Regions from separate parts of the Numidum massiliense genome, predicted to be linked through region 1. Evidence: predicted binding sites of a transcription regulator. Region 1 holds the regulator's gene; the other holds the start of a gene.
What was found. The regulator CtsR, encoded in region 1, represses protease genes until heat stress. The targets are predictions, from matches to a motif close to ATGGTCAATAAAGGTCAAACA.
Positions count from the first base shown of each region.

Region 2: clpP (ATP-dependent Clp endopeptidase proteolytic subunit ClpP) is a predicted target of CtsR. The motif match lies at 3,918-3,938, and genes of this name have one in related genera.

Region 1 is NZ_CTDZ01000009.1:3,117,708-3,124,458, reverse strand. Features, by position in the region: gene BN1247_RS14640 (C40 family peptidase) at 262-1,524, shown strand; gene BN1247_RS14635 (CtsR family transcriptional regulator) at 1,873-2,346, shown strand; gene BN1247_RS14630 (protein-arginine kinase activator protein McsA) at 2,351-2,866, shown strand; gene BN1247_RS14625 (protein arginine kinase) at 2,897-3,955, shown strand; gene BN1247_RS14620 (ATP-dependent Clp protease ATP-binding subunit) at 4,069-6,519, shown strand.
Region 2 is NZ_CTDZ01000009.1:3,427,440-3,434,190, forward strand. Features, by position in the region: gene rapZ (RNase adapter RapZ) at 1-845, shown strand, start outside; gene BN1247_RS16085 (gluconeogenesis factor YvcK family protein) at 862-1,911, shown strand; gene whiA (DNA-binding protein WhiA) at 1,918-2,862, shown strand; gene BN1247_RS16095 (HPr family phosphocarrier protein) at 2,910-3,176, shown strand; gene clpP (ATP-dependent Clp endopeptidase proteolytic subunit ClpP) at 3,262-3,855, opposite strand; tRNA gene BN1247_RS16105 (tRNA-Arg) at 4,182-4,256, opposite strand; gene rpoN (RNA polymerase factor sigma-54) at 4,351-5,703, shown strand; gene BN1247_RS16115 (sugar-binding transcriptional regulator) at 5,887-6,751, shown strand, end outside.

The DNA of each region.
Region 1 (6,751 bases):
CCTCGTTGACACTAGCTAGAGCAAGTACGTGTGAATAAGGAGGTGGTGACTGAGGCGAAAAAATAACTCTACCAATTTTGTCCGCAAGTGTGTTATTGTTGGTAATATACAGCAAGGTGCTATACAACAGGTGCAATAGCAAAGCGAAAGGAGGGTAGCGGACAGACATTCCGACAAGGGCATGTATACACATAGACTACATCTTGCGGATAAGGGGATCATCGAATACACAGATGAAAGAGTAAGGGGAGGTAAACATTAGTGTCACGCTTCCAAACCTTTATGAAGCGTCTCTTAGCATTGACACTTGGGGTCGCGCTATTCGCAGTACCCCTGAACAGTTATGCCGCACTCGGGGATCAAACGCTCCGGGAAGGCATGAGTCATAAAGATGTGAAGCAGCTGCAGGACAAGTTGAAGAAGAAAGGCTATTTCAAGTACAAAAAGTCGACGGGCTACTTTGGGCCGATTACGACGAAAGCCGTGAAAGACTTTCAACGCGCCCATAAGGTTAAGGCGAGCGGCGTCGTCGACAAGCGTACGTTCCGAGCGCTAGGTGTAAAAAAAGGTAAAGCAGTTACCTCTAAAGCGTCGGGCAGTTCCAAAAAGGCGAAGACGCTGCGCCAAGGAATGAGCGGTAAGAAAGTAAAGGATCTTCAGTCGAAGTTGAAAAGACTCGGCTACTTTAAAACGAACGTCACTGGTTACTACGGCCCAATCACTAAGAATGCCGTGAAGGCATTCCAGAAGAAGCACAAGCTAAAGGCAAACGGAATCGCAGGGTCAAAAACGATTGCTAAGATCAATAAAGCGGCTAAGGCGAAAAAGGCGAAGAAAAAGCCAGCCAAGAAAACTACCAAAAAGTCGGCAAAGAAGCCAGCAAAAAAAGTTAAGACGCTGCGCATCGGTTCAACTGGTAAAGCCGTTACTGACTTGCAAAAGAAGCTAAAAAAACTCGGCTACTTTAAAGTCGGTGTGACTGGCTATTACGGCACAGTGACACAGAAAGCTGTCAAAGACTTTCAGTGGGCTTACGGTATGAAAGTGACTGGCGTCGCTGGTCCGCAGACGATTAAGAAAGTGAACGATGCGGTGAAAGGGAAAGTAAAGCCAGTTAAAAAGAAAAAGAAGAGCAAGAAAGCACCGAAGAAGAAAAAAGGACTCAACACGAAAAAGCTCGTTAAAGAGGCAAAGCGGCATCTCGGCACTCCCTACCGTTGGGGCGGGACATCACCGGGCGGCTTTGATTGCAGCGGCTTTCTCCTTTACGTGTACAAAAAGCAGGGCGTACACTTACCGCGCACGACTCAAGCGATGTGGAACAAAGGGAAGCGCGTATCCAAGAAAAAACAAGGGGACGTCGTCTTCTTCCATAGCACGTATAGTGCTCCAGGTGCCACTCACGCGGGTATTTACATCGGCGGTAACTTGTTCATTCACTCCGCAAGTTCCGGTGTAGAAATTAGCAACGTCTACGGCCCATACTGGGGAAGCCATTATATGGGGACGAAAAAGCTGCATTAGACGTTAACGAACCGTGATCGGTGAGTGAAGAGACCTTTCACTAATGATACAACTGTCGGAAGCACCATGGGGATGTTCCGACAGGCGTGCAAGTAATTGTTCGAGAAGCGACTGATGGTAGCACCATAAACGACAGTCATCATATCGGGGCCTTTCGAACAACTACTTTTCAAAAACTTGGTTTCGCCGTCGTGGCGGAACCAAGTTTTTTTTGAAATTTTGTATATCGCACCACCTGGTTAGGGCAATATAAGAAATAAATTGGCCTCCGCCACTTGTCAAACGGCGGCACACTTTATATAATAAAGACATAAGGTCAAAGTTAGTCAAGGTCAACGGAGGCGGGATATGGCGAATATTTCGGACATCATCGAGCAGCACATCAAGCAAATACTCGCGCAGTGCGGTGACGGTTCTCTCGAGATCCAACGCAGCGAACTCGCCAAAATGTTTCAGTGCGTGCCATCGCAAATTAATTACGTCATCAGTACGCGCTTTACCGTAGAACAAGGTTATCACGTAGAGAGCAAACGGGGAGGCGGTGGCTACATCCGCATCTCCAAAATAGAGTGGACGTGCCCGAAAGCGTGGTACGACAACATCGTAAAATTAATCGGGGGCAGCATAACGGAGACGGCAGCAGAAGGTGTGATCGAACAGCTGTACGAACAAGATATGGTGACCACGCGTGAAGCGCATCTGATGCGAGCCGCGATCTCGCGAGAAGTCATTAAAGTGCCGACACCGATTCGCGACCAACTACGCGCCAACATCATGTTGGCATTCATTAGGAGCTTAGTGGTGCGCACAGAAAGGGGATAAGTGCATGCTTTGTCAAGAATGTGGAAAGCGACCGGCGACATTGCACTTTACGAAAATCGTTAACGGGGAGAAGACGGAGTTTCACATTTGTGAACCGTGCGCTAAGGAAAAAGGGGAGTTTCTGCCTGACTGGCATAACGGCTTTTCCATTCATAACTTGCTAGCAGGTATGTTAAATACGGATTTTTTTGACGCCGATAATAGGCCGCGGACCGGTGACTCAGGGCAGTTGCGCTGTGAAACGTGCGGGATGACTTACCAGCAGTTTAGTAAAATCGGCCGCTTCGGGTGCAGTGACTGTTACCACTATTTTGAGCCTGTCTTAGAGCCGCTCATTCGCCGCGTACACGGTAATACCCAGCACAGCGGAAAATTGCCAGCCCGCAGGGGCGAACATTTAAAACGACGTCGCGAATTGAGTGAGCTAAAACAGAGGCTTGCACAACTAGTTGCCAAAGAGGAGTTCGAGGAAGCGGCGCACGTTCGCGACCGCATTCGCGAGCTCGAGCGGGATCAGTAGGGGGGATCGGTTTTGTCTTTACAACGGTTTATGAACAATCCAGTCAGTGAGTGGATGAAAGGAAAAGGCCCGCATTCAGACATCGTCATCAGTAGTCGCGTGCGCATCGCGCGAAACATTTCGGACCTTCCGTTTCCGATGTTGGCGACTGCCTCACAAGCGGCGGAAGTCGTGACGCGCACCGAGCAAACACTCGCCCAATTGCCACAAACGGAGCATCTTGTGGGAGCGGAATTGCTGCACATGGACGACCTCACGCCGCTGCAACAGCGGGTGTTAGTTGAAAAGCATCTCGTTAGCCCAGCGCTTGCCGACGAATCGCGTCACGGGGCCGTCGTTTTAAGCGGCGACGAAGCGGTTAGTGTGATGGTCAACGCGGAAGACCACTTGCGCATTCAATGTTTATTCCCCGGGTTGCAACTGAAGGAAGCGTGGGCGCTAGCTAGTCGCATTGACGATTTTTTTGAAGAACGGCTCGACTACGCTTTTGACGAAACGTTAGGCTATTTAACGAGCTGCCCGACGAATGTCGGTACAGGTGTCCGCGCATCGGTGATGATGCATCTTCCGGCACTCGTCATGACACAGCAAATTAATCGCATCCTTCCGGCGGTCACACAAGTGGGACTCGCTGTCAGAGGCATATACGGTGAAGGTAGTGAGGCGGTGGGCAGTTTATTTCAAATATCGAATCAAGTGACGTTAGGACAGTCGGAAACAGAAATTGTCGATAAAATCTCCAGCGTCGCGCTACAACTCGTTCACCACGAGCAACGCGCGCGCGAACAGTTAATGCACGAGGTGCGCGTAAAGTTGGAAGACCGCGTGCAGCGGTCACTCGGCGTTTTGGCTCACGCTCGCGTCGTCGACAGTAAAGAGGCGATGCGCCGTTTGTCTGATCTGCGTTTAGGGATCGATCTCGGTTTAGTGAGCGGCATTTCGGCAACGATATTAAATGAACTGATAGTGCAGACGCAGCCAGGCTTTTTGCAACACATCTCCGGTCGACAACTCGACACGGACGAACGGGACGTGTGCCGCGCCAGTTTGATTCGCGAGCGCCTCGGTCGCGGTAATGGTGAAGATTGACGACCTTAGGAGTTCAAGTGCTAGTCAGACGCTCGTACGGTACGTAATGCAAGGCACGCTAATAGGCATGCCGTATAAAGAGTTAACGATAACGATAAAAGGAGTGTTTGTGTATGATGTTTGGTCGATTGACAGAGCGCGCGCAAAAAGTTCTCGCGCTCGCGCAGGACGAAGCCGCGCGGCTCGGACACAACAACATCGGTACGGAGCACATTTTACTCGGCCTAGTGCGGGAAGGTGAAGGGATTGCCGCCAAGGCACTCATCGGCCTAGGCCTAAATTTAGAAAAAATCCATAACGAAGTCGAGGCGCTCATCGGCCGCGGGGGAGAACAACTGGGTACGCCAGCCTACACGCCGCGCGCAAAAAAAGTGATGGAACTATCGATGGACGAAGCGCGCAAGCTCGGTCACACGTATGTCGGAACGGAACACATCTTGCTCGGCCTCATTCGCGAAGGGGAAGGTGTCGCTGCCCGCGTGCTGAACAACTTAGGAGTCAGTCTCAATAAAGCGCGGCAACAAGTGTTGCAACTGTTAGGTTCAAACGAGGCCGTCGCTTCGAATCAAGCAGGGCGGAGCAACAACGCGAACACGCCGACACTTGACAGTTTGGCGCGCGATCTGACCGCTACCGCCAAGGAAGGTGACGTCGACCCGGTCATCGGGCGCAGTAAAGAAATCGAACGCGTCATTCAAGTGCTTAGCCGTCGTACGAAAAACAACCCTGTGCTCATCGGGGAACCAGGCGTCGGTAAGACGGCGATCGCCGAAGGGTTAGCGCAAAAAATCGTCGACAACGAAATCCCGGAAATACTGCGTGACAAGCGGGTAATGACGCTCGATATGGGCACCGTCGTCGCCGGGACGAAATACCGCGGCGAATTCGAAGACCGCTTGAAGAAAATTATGGATGAGATTCGGCAGGCGAGTAACATCATTTTGTTCATCGACGAATTGCATACGTTAATCGGCGCCGGCGGAGCCGAAGGAGCGATCGACGCTTCAAACATTCTCAAACCGGCGCTGGCGCGGGGCGAACTACAGTGTATCGGGGCGACGACGTTAGACGAGTACCGCAAACATATTGAAAAAGACGCCGCCCTCGAACGCCGTTTCCAACCGATCACGGTGGAACCGCCGACGCCGGACGAAGCGATCCTCATATTAAAAGGGTTGCGCGACCGCTACGAAGCACACCACCGCGTGAAAATAACAGACGAAGCGATCGAGCAGGCGGTAAAACTGTCTGATCGCTACATTACGGACCGCTACTTGCCGGACAAAGCGATTGACCTCGTCGACGAAGCGGCGTCAAAAGTACGCTTGCGTTCTTACACGATGCCGCCGAACTTGAAAGAGATGGAGCAACAGTTAGAGGCCATTCGCAAAGAAAAAGACGCCGCCGTCCAAAGTCAAGAGTTTGAAAAAGCGGCGCGCTTACGCGACGACGAGCAAAAACTGCGCGAAAAGCTAGATGTGACGCGCGCCAAATGGAAACAAGATCAAGGGCGGGACGATTCGGAAGTGACCGGTGACGACATTGCCGAAATTTGCGCGAGTTGGACCGGCATACCGGTGAAAAAAATTGCCGAAGCAGAGTCGGAACGGCTGCTAAAAATGGAACAAATTTTACACCAACGCGTCATCGGCCAAGAAGAGGCAGTCAAAGCGGTGTCGCGGGCGATCCGCCGTGCGCGCGCCGGCCTGAAAGATCCGAAGCGGCCGATCGGTTCGTTTATTTTCCTCGGGCCGACTGGCGTCGGGAAGACGGAACTGAGTCGCGCCCTCGCCGAGGCGCTCTTCGGTGACGAAGAAGCTCTCGTCCGTTTAGATATGTCGGAATACATGGAGAAGCATACGACAGCGCGGTTAGTTGGGGCGCCTCCTGGATACGTCGGCTATGAAGAGGGTGGACAGTTGACGGAGAAAGTGCGGCGCAAACCGTACGCGGTCGTATTGCTCGACGAAATTGAAAAAGCGCATCCGGATGTGTTTAACATTTTACTGCAAGTGTTAGAAGACGGGCGTTTGACGGACGGAAAAGGGCGGACGGTCGACTTCCGCAACACGGTCGTCATTATGACCTCCAACGTGGGCGCTCAGTCGCTCCGGAAAAACAAATCACTCGGCTTTGCTGTCAACAACGACGACGGTCACGACGATATGAAGAGCAAGGTGCTGGAAGAACTGAAGAACCATTTCCGCCCGGAATTTTTAAACCGCGTCGATGAAGTGATCGTTTTCCACTCCTTAAACGAAGCGCACATTCAAGAAATCGTCACGCTCATGGCCGAGCAAGTGCGGAAGCGGCTCGCCGAGCAGGACATTCACTTTAAGCTTAGCGACGCAGCTGAGAAGTGGCTCGCGAAGACAGGCTTCGATCAGGCGTACGGTGCCCGGCCACTCCGGCGCGCCATCCAGAAGCACATTGAAGACCGCCTGTCAGAGGAATTGTTGAAAGCTACGGTTAAAAAAGGCGATACAGTGGCGATCGACGTCCAAGACGACCAGCTCACTGTGCAAAAGACAGATAGTAGCCCGTCGGCACAGCCGCAACCTTGAGTATAAATTGCGAGTGACATGTGGTACACCGCCCTTCGCAGCCCCGGCGCTCGTTCTCGCAAAACATTGTTAACAGATAACAGAAAGCAGTTATACACTAAACAGTTGAGTCCCCTCCTGCGCATTCGCACGAGGGGGCATTGCTATAAAATGGGCTTCCTTTCCCGGCGTTCCCTGCAAACCCAAATAGCGACATACTGTCTTTTGTAGGGCTGTGATATAATGAAGGTGT
Region 2 (6,751 bases), 310 kb from region 1:
TTATTACAGGCATGTCTGGCGCAGGTAAAACAGTTGCCGTGCAAAGCTTAGAAGACTTAGGTTTCTTTTGTGTCGATAACTTGCCGTCCCAGTTAATACCGAAGTTTGCAGAACTGATCGAGCAGTCGGACGGCAGAATCGGCAGGGTGGCGCTCGTCATCGACTTGCGCAGCCGCGAGTTTTTTCACTCGCTCATCGCGTCGATTGACTCGCTCGCGGCGCACCCACACATTCACTATCAAATCTTGTTTTTAGACGCGGACGACGGCGCGCTCGTGCGCCGCTATAAAGAGACGCGCCGGCGCCATCCGCTGTCGCAGCAGAGCTCTCTCTTAGACGGGATCCAAGAAGAACGAACGATGTTAGAGGAAATTAAAGGACGGGCCCACCAAATTATCGATACATCGCACTTGCGCCCGGCGCAACTAAAAGAAAAAATTACGGCGTTCTTTACCGGCGAAGAACAAAACCGACTCTCGATCACCTTTATGTCTTTCGGGTTTAAATACGGTGTGCCGATCGACGCGGACCTCGTGTTCGACGTGCGCTTTTTGCCAAACCCGCATTATGTCGATTCGCTTAGGCCGCTTACCGGTAAAGAACGCGATGTGTATGAATATGTATTAAAGTGGGCAGAAACGAAGCAGTTTTTGCAGCGGTTGACCGACTTACTCACCTTCCTGTTTCCGCACTACCAACGGGAAGGAAAGACGCAGCTCGTCGTGGCGATCGGTTGTACAGGCGGCAAACACCGTTCGGTAGCACTCGCTGAATATTTACACAGTCAGTACGAGGAACAGTTGCACGCGTCGGTCCATCACCGCGATTGGAAGAAAGATCACTAGTAAAAGAGGTGGCACGATGCCAAACACCTTTAATACATCGCCGAAAGTAGTCGCGATTGGCGGGGGAACGGGGCTGTCGGTTATGCTGCGCGGTCTGAAGCAGTACGATCTCGACCTAACCGCCATCGTGACTGTCGCTGACGACGGCGGCAGTTCCGGTCGCCTGCGCTCAGAACTGAAGATGCCGCCACCTGGCGACATTCGCAATGTGCTTACCGCTCTAGGCGGCGCAGAACCCCTTCTACAGCAGTTGTTGCAGTACCGTTTTAAAAACGGGAATGGACTTGCGGGGCACAGTTTAGGCAACCTTATCCTGGCGGCGATGAAAGACATTACGGGCGATTTCGTGACGGCCATTCAAGAAATGAGCCGCGTGCTCGCCGTGCGCGGGCAAGTGCTGCCGGCGTCGGAAGAAGACGTTGTGCTCAAGGCTGAGATGGCGGACGGCACCGTCGTGAGTGGCGAATCGAATATCCCGCGCTACGGCGGGCGCATTAAACGCGTGTTTTTGGAACCGCCTGAGCCAAAACCACTGCAGGCGGCGATTACAGCGATTGGTGAGGCAGACGCGATCGTCATCGGACCGGGAAGTTTATACACGAGCATTCTTCCTAACTTATTGGTGAACGATATGGCTACAGCGATTCGCGCGGCGGATGCGCTAAAACTGTACGTGTGCAACATTATGACGCAACCGGGAGAAACCGACGACTTTCAGGTGAGTGATCACGTGCGCGCCCTTCAGGAGCACGTCGGTGCTAGTTTGTTCGACTACGTCCTCGCCAACGACAACGAACCGCCGCCCGATGTCGTCGCTCGATACCGGGAAAAGGGCGCGACCGTCGTCCATTTAGACGAAGACGAGGTCAAACAGATGGGGTACGGGGTCATCGTCGATCACTTTTGGCAGTATGAAACGTATTTGCGTCACCATACGGGTCGTTTAAGTGCGCGCATTGTCGATCTCATTCGCGCATCGTCGCCTTCCCACGCAGTCGAAGGAAAGATGAATCAAACGTGTACCGAACGCCCGGGGGATGCTAGAGGGTGTACAGTAGAGGGGTGAACGAGCATGTCTTTTGCCTCGGATACGAAAAAAGAGCTGACGCAAATCGATGCGTCTCCGTGTTGCCAGCGTGCCGAGTTGTCGGCGATCGTGCGTATGAATGGCACGTTACAACTGCACGGCGGGCGGATAACGTTAGAAGTGCGCACGGAGAACGCTGCGATTGCGCGACGCATTTATACACTGTTAAAAAACTTGTTTAGCGTCCAAGCTGAACTGTTGGTACAACGCAAAATGCGCCTGAAAAAAAATAACGTGTACCTCGTACGCCTCCCGGGGCGCGGGATGGAGTTGTTAAAAAGCTTGCTGATCGTCGGTGACGAGGGCGAGTACATTCACGGCATCGACGAGGAGCTCGTCGGTGAGACACACTGCGCAGGGGCTTATCTCAGAGGCGCCTTTTTGGCCGGCGGCTCGGTAAACAATCCGGAAAGTGCTTCCTACCATTTGGAACTGGCGTCACTGTACGAAGAACACAGTCAAGCGCTTTGTAACTTGTGTAATTCGTTTCAACTAAACGCGAAGTTGATCGAACGCAAAAACGGCCACGTCGTCTACATTAAAGAAGGCGAAAAAATAACGGAGTTTTTTAGTCTTGTCGGCGCGCACCGCGCCTTACTTACGTTTGAGGACGTGCGCATCGTGAAAGACATGCGCAATTCCGTAAATCGCATTGTCAATTGTGAAACGGCGAATTTAAACAAAACGATTAGCGCAGCGATGCGTCAAGTGGAAAATATTCGCCTCATAGAGGAGTCGATCGGTCTCGACCAGTTACCACCGCGCCTTAAGCAGGTGGCAGAGGTCCGTTTAAGACATCCGGATATGAGCCTGAAAGAACTTGGTGAGCGCCTACCAGGCGAAAAAGTGAGTAAATCGGGTGTCAACCACCGATTACGAAAGTTGGAACAGATTGCTGACAACTTGCGAAAAAAGAGTAATCCGGGGTAAAATCGTGTTATAATAGGACAAGTGACATTTGTAGGGGGATGAACGCAATGGCAGAAACTGCAGAAAAAAACGTTGTCGTTAAATTAAAGACGGGATTACACGCTCGGCCTGCCGCGCTTTTCGTGCAAGAAGCGAATAAATTTGCCGCTGAAATCTTTGTTCACAAAGGTGACAAAAAAGTAAACGCGAAAAGCATTATGGGCATTATGAGCCTGGCGATTAGTACGGATACGGAAATTAAGGTTTCCGCGACCGGATCCGACGCCGCGGAAGCAGTCGAAACGTTAGCTGCAATGGTTGAAAAAGACGAATAAACGTGAAACACATGGAAAAAGGCATCGCCCCTCAATAGGATCGATGCCTTTGCCTTTTGCCTTTTGTCGTTTATTTGTTGTCTGTTTATTTGTTGTCCGGTTTTTGGCGAATAATGTCGTCGACTAAACCGTACGCTTTCGTTTCTTCCGCGCTCATAAAGTAATCGCGATCGGTGTCCCGTTCAATTTTTTCCAGAGGTTGGCCGGTGCGCTCCGCCAGAATCGCATTGAGGCGTTCGCGGGCGCGCAAAATGCGTTTCGCGCGGATCTCGATGTCAGACGCCTGCCCTTCGGCACCGCCGAGGGGTTGGTGGATCATCACTTCGCTATTGGGGAGCACGAAGCGTTTCCCTTTCTCCCCCGCAGCGAGCAAGAAAGCGCCCATGGAAGCGGCCAATCCGACGCAAATCGTCGAGACGTCCGCTTTAATGAGTTGCATCGTGTCGTAAATAGCCATCCCTGCCGTAATCGACCCGCCAGGGCTGTTAATGTACAGCGAAATGTCTTTATCCGCGTTTTCTGCGTCTAAAAAGAGCAACTGCGCGATGACTGTGTTGGCGACGTTGTCGTCAATCGCACTGCCGAGAAAAATGATGCGATCTTTGAGCAAACGCGAATATATATCGTAGGCGCGTTCGCCGCGGTTCGTTTGCTCGATCACTGTTGGAACTAACGTCATATGTGGAACCCCCTCAATAGTTTGTCATCTTTCCTGTTCTTATTGTAACCTTTTGTAACCCTTTGGTCAAGAAAGGTCAAACGCGTCTTAAGGCTGTAAATTTGCGATGGACGCGCTTCAGACGATGTCTTATGTAACGAAGTGGAGCTATTTTCTATTGTATACCACATTGTCGATTTCGATAAACGCGTTTGCGGCTGGGCGCGGCCTAGAAGCCGCCGACCGGTCACATACGCGAAGCGACTGACTGCCAATGACGGGACAGCGTACGAAGCGCTTCAAATGAGAAAAGCCAACCGCGGAGAACGCAGTTGGCTAATTACTGTTGGCGCGCCTACCAGGATTCGAACCTGGGCACCTGGTTCCGGAGACCAGTGCTCTATCCCCTGAGCTATAGGCGCATAAACGAACAAACATTATTATATACAAAATCCGAGTAAAAAGCAAGATGGTATTGCAGGCCGTTTTTGCTTATCATAAAGGTAGGTGATTGCGATGCAAACTGGCTTACATTTAGTGCAAGAGCAAAGACAACAATTGGTGATGACGCCAGAATTGCGCCAGGCGCTCTCTGTACTGCAGTATTCCGCCACCGAGTTAAACGCTTACTTGCAAGAGCAAGTGCTGGAAAATCCGGTACTCGATATAGCGGAGCAACCGGTGAAGAAAGGAGCGGGCGAAGGCGACGTATATGCGACGTCTTGGCACGGCGTTACCCGGTCGTCGCGCCGCAGTGAAGGCGAACTAGACAAGTGGTGGGAAAACGTCAGTGGCGAGCAGACGCTTCCCGAGCATATGGAGGAGCAGCTGCGCTTTAGTGAATTGGACGCCGCCGAACGGAAAATCGCGCGGTTTATAATTGGCCTTCTCGATGAACGAGGGTATATAAACATTTCTGTCCAGGATATATGTAAACGTTTTGATATTGAGGGAGTAGACGCGGAACGCGTGATCCACACGTTGCAGCAGTTTGAACCGGCAGGTATTTTTGCCCGCAATTTACAGGAATGCCTCTTACTGCAAATTGCTCGACAAAACGATCCTCATCCGCTACTCGCGGAAGTCGTCAAGCACCATTTGCAGCAGCTAGCAGATGGTAAGTGGCAACAAGTGGCGCGCGCACTTGACTGTGAATCGAGCGAGTTGCAACAAGTCGTCGAGGCGCTGCGGCGGCTAGATCCGAATCCAGGGTTGCAGTTGATCCACAAACCCGGCAACTACGTCATTCCTGATGTCGTGATCGAAGAGGTGAACGGAACGTACGTCATCACGGTGAACGATTATTACGGTGAGCGGCTACGCATTCATCCGGAATACGAACCGCTCAGACATACGTCCGCGCAGCACTCGAAACAAGTGGCCGATTACTTACACGACCGGTTTCAAGCAGCTGACTGGCTGTTCCGAAGTTTGGAATCGCGGCGGCAGACATTGTTAAACATTACGCGCGTTATTCTCGAGTACCAACAACAATTTTTTAAACAAGGGATCGCCTTTTTGCGCCCGATGACACTCCTCGACGTAGCGGAGCGGCTCGAGGTGCACGAATCGACCGTCAGTCGCGCGATCCGCAATAAATACATGCAAACGCCGCGCGGGCTCGTCCTATATAAAACGTTATTTTCTAGTGGCCTAAAGACAGTCGGTGGCGGTGAGACGTCGCGCGAAGGGGTCAAACAACAAATTAAAGAGATGGTACAAACGGAAAACAAACAGCGCCCCTTTTCCGACGAACAATTGGCGCGCGCTCTAAAAAGTAAAGGTGTAAAAATATCACGACGCACGGTGGCGAAATACCGAGAAGAGCTAATGATTCCTTCCTCGACGAAGCGTCGCCGCCTTGGCTAAAACGCTTTACTTAATTAAAATATATACTATTCGTGGACGTTACGTGTCTATTTTGCAAAACAGCTTGCATAAGTTGCGTCAAGTTAGCTAAAATAATGGTGTGACGTATTCGTCCACTTTTTTTACGTCCCGTGGGACATTATACGATACGCGGGACTATATCCGACCCGAGGGGAGAAAAGCATGGAGCAACTGTTGGCAATGCAAAAGCAGCTCCTGCCCGATTTACTCGATGTGATGCACACGCGGTATAACGTGCTCCATCACATCCGCCTGATGCAACCGATCGGGAGAAGGAATTTGGCTGCTGCGATGCCGATGACCGAACGCGTTCTCCGCCGCGAAGTCGATTTTCTCAAAAGCCAACAGTTAATCCAAACGGCGAGTATCGGGATGCGCTTGACGTCGGAAGGCGAGGAGCTTCTCGAAGGGATGGAGCCGTTGATCAAACGGTTGTTCGGCTTAGGGGAGATTGAGGAGGAAGTAGCCGCCGCATACGGTTTGACCGACGTCGTCATCGTTCCCGGCGACTCCGACGAATCGCCTGTTGTGAAGAAGGCGTTAGGCCGCGCAGGTGCACATATGCTCGCGTCTAAGGCGCGCAAAGGGGACGTCATCGCCGTCAACGGGGGAACGACAGTCGCTACCGTTGCGGAAATGCTGACGGCAACCTCGACGTTAAAAGAAACAGTGTTCGTACCAGCGCGGGGAGGACTAGGGGAAGCGGTCGAGTTGCAGGCGAGTTACCTCGCGTCCTCGATGGCAAAAAAGACGGGTGCTTCTTACAAGTTAATGCACATTCCGGAACAGATGAGCGAAGAGACGTATCATTCGTTAATGAATGAGCCGCACACGCAGGAAGTCCTGCAACTGTTGCACCGCGCCCGCATCGTCGTACACGGCATCGGCGATGCGCTAGCGATGGCTAGAAGGCGTAAAGTATCGCGGCAACGCATTGAAAAACTGTTGGCGGGTCACGCAGTCGGGGAGGCATTCGGGTACTATTTTGATCGATGGGGCAAGTTAGTTTACCGCATGCAGACGACAG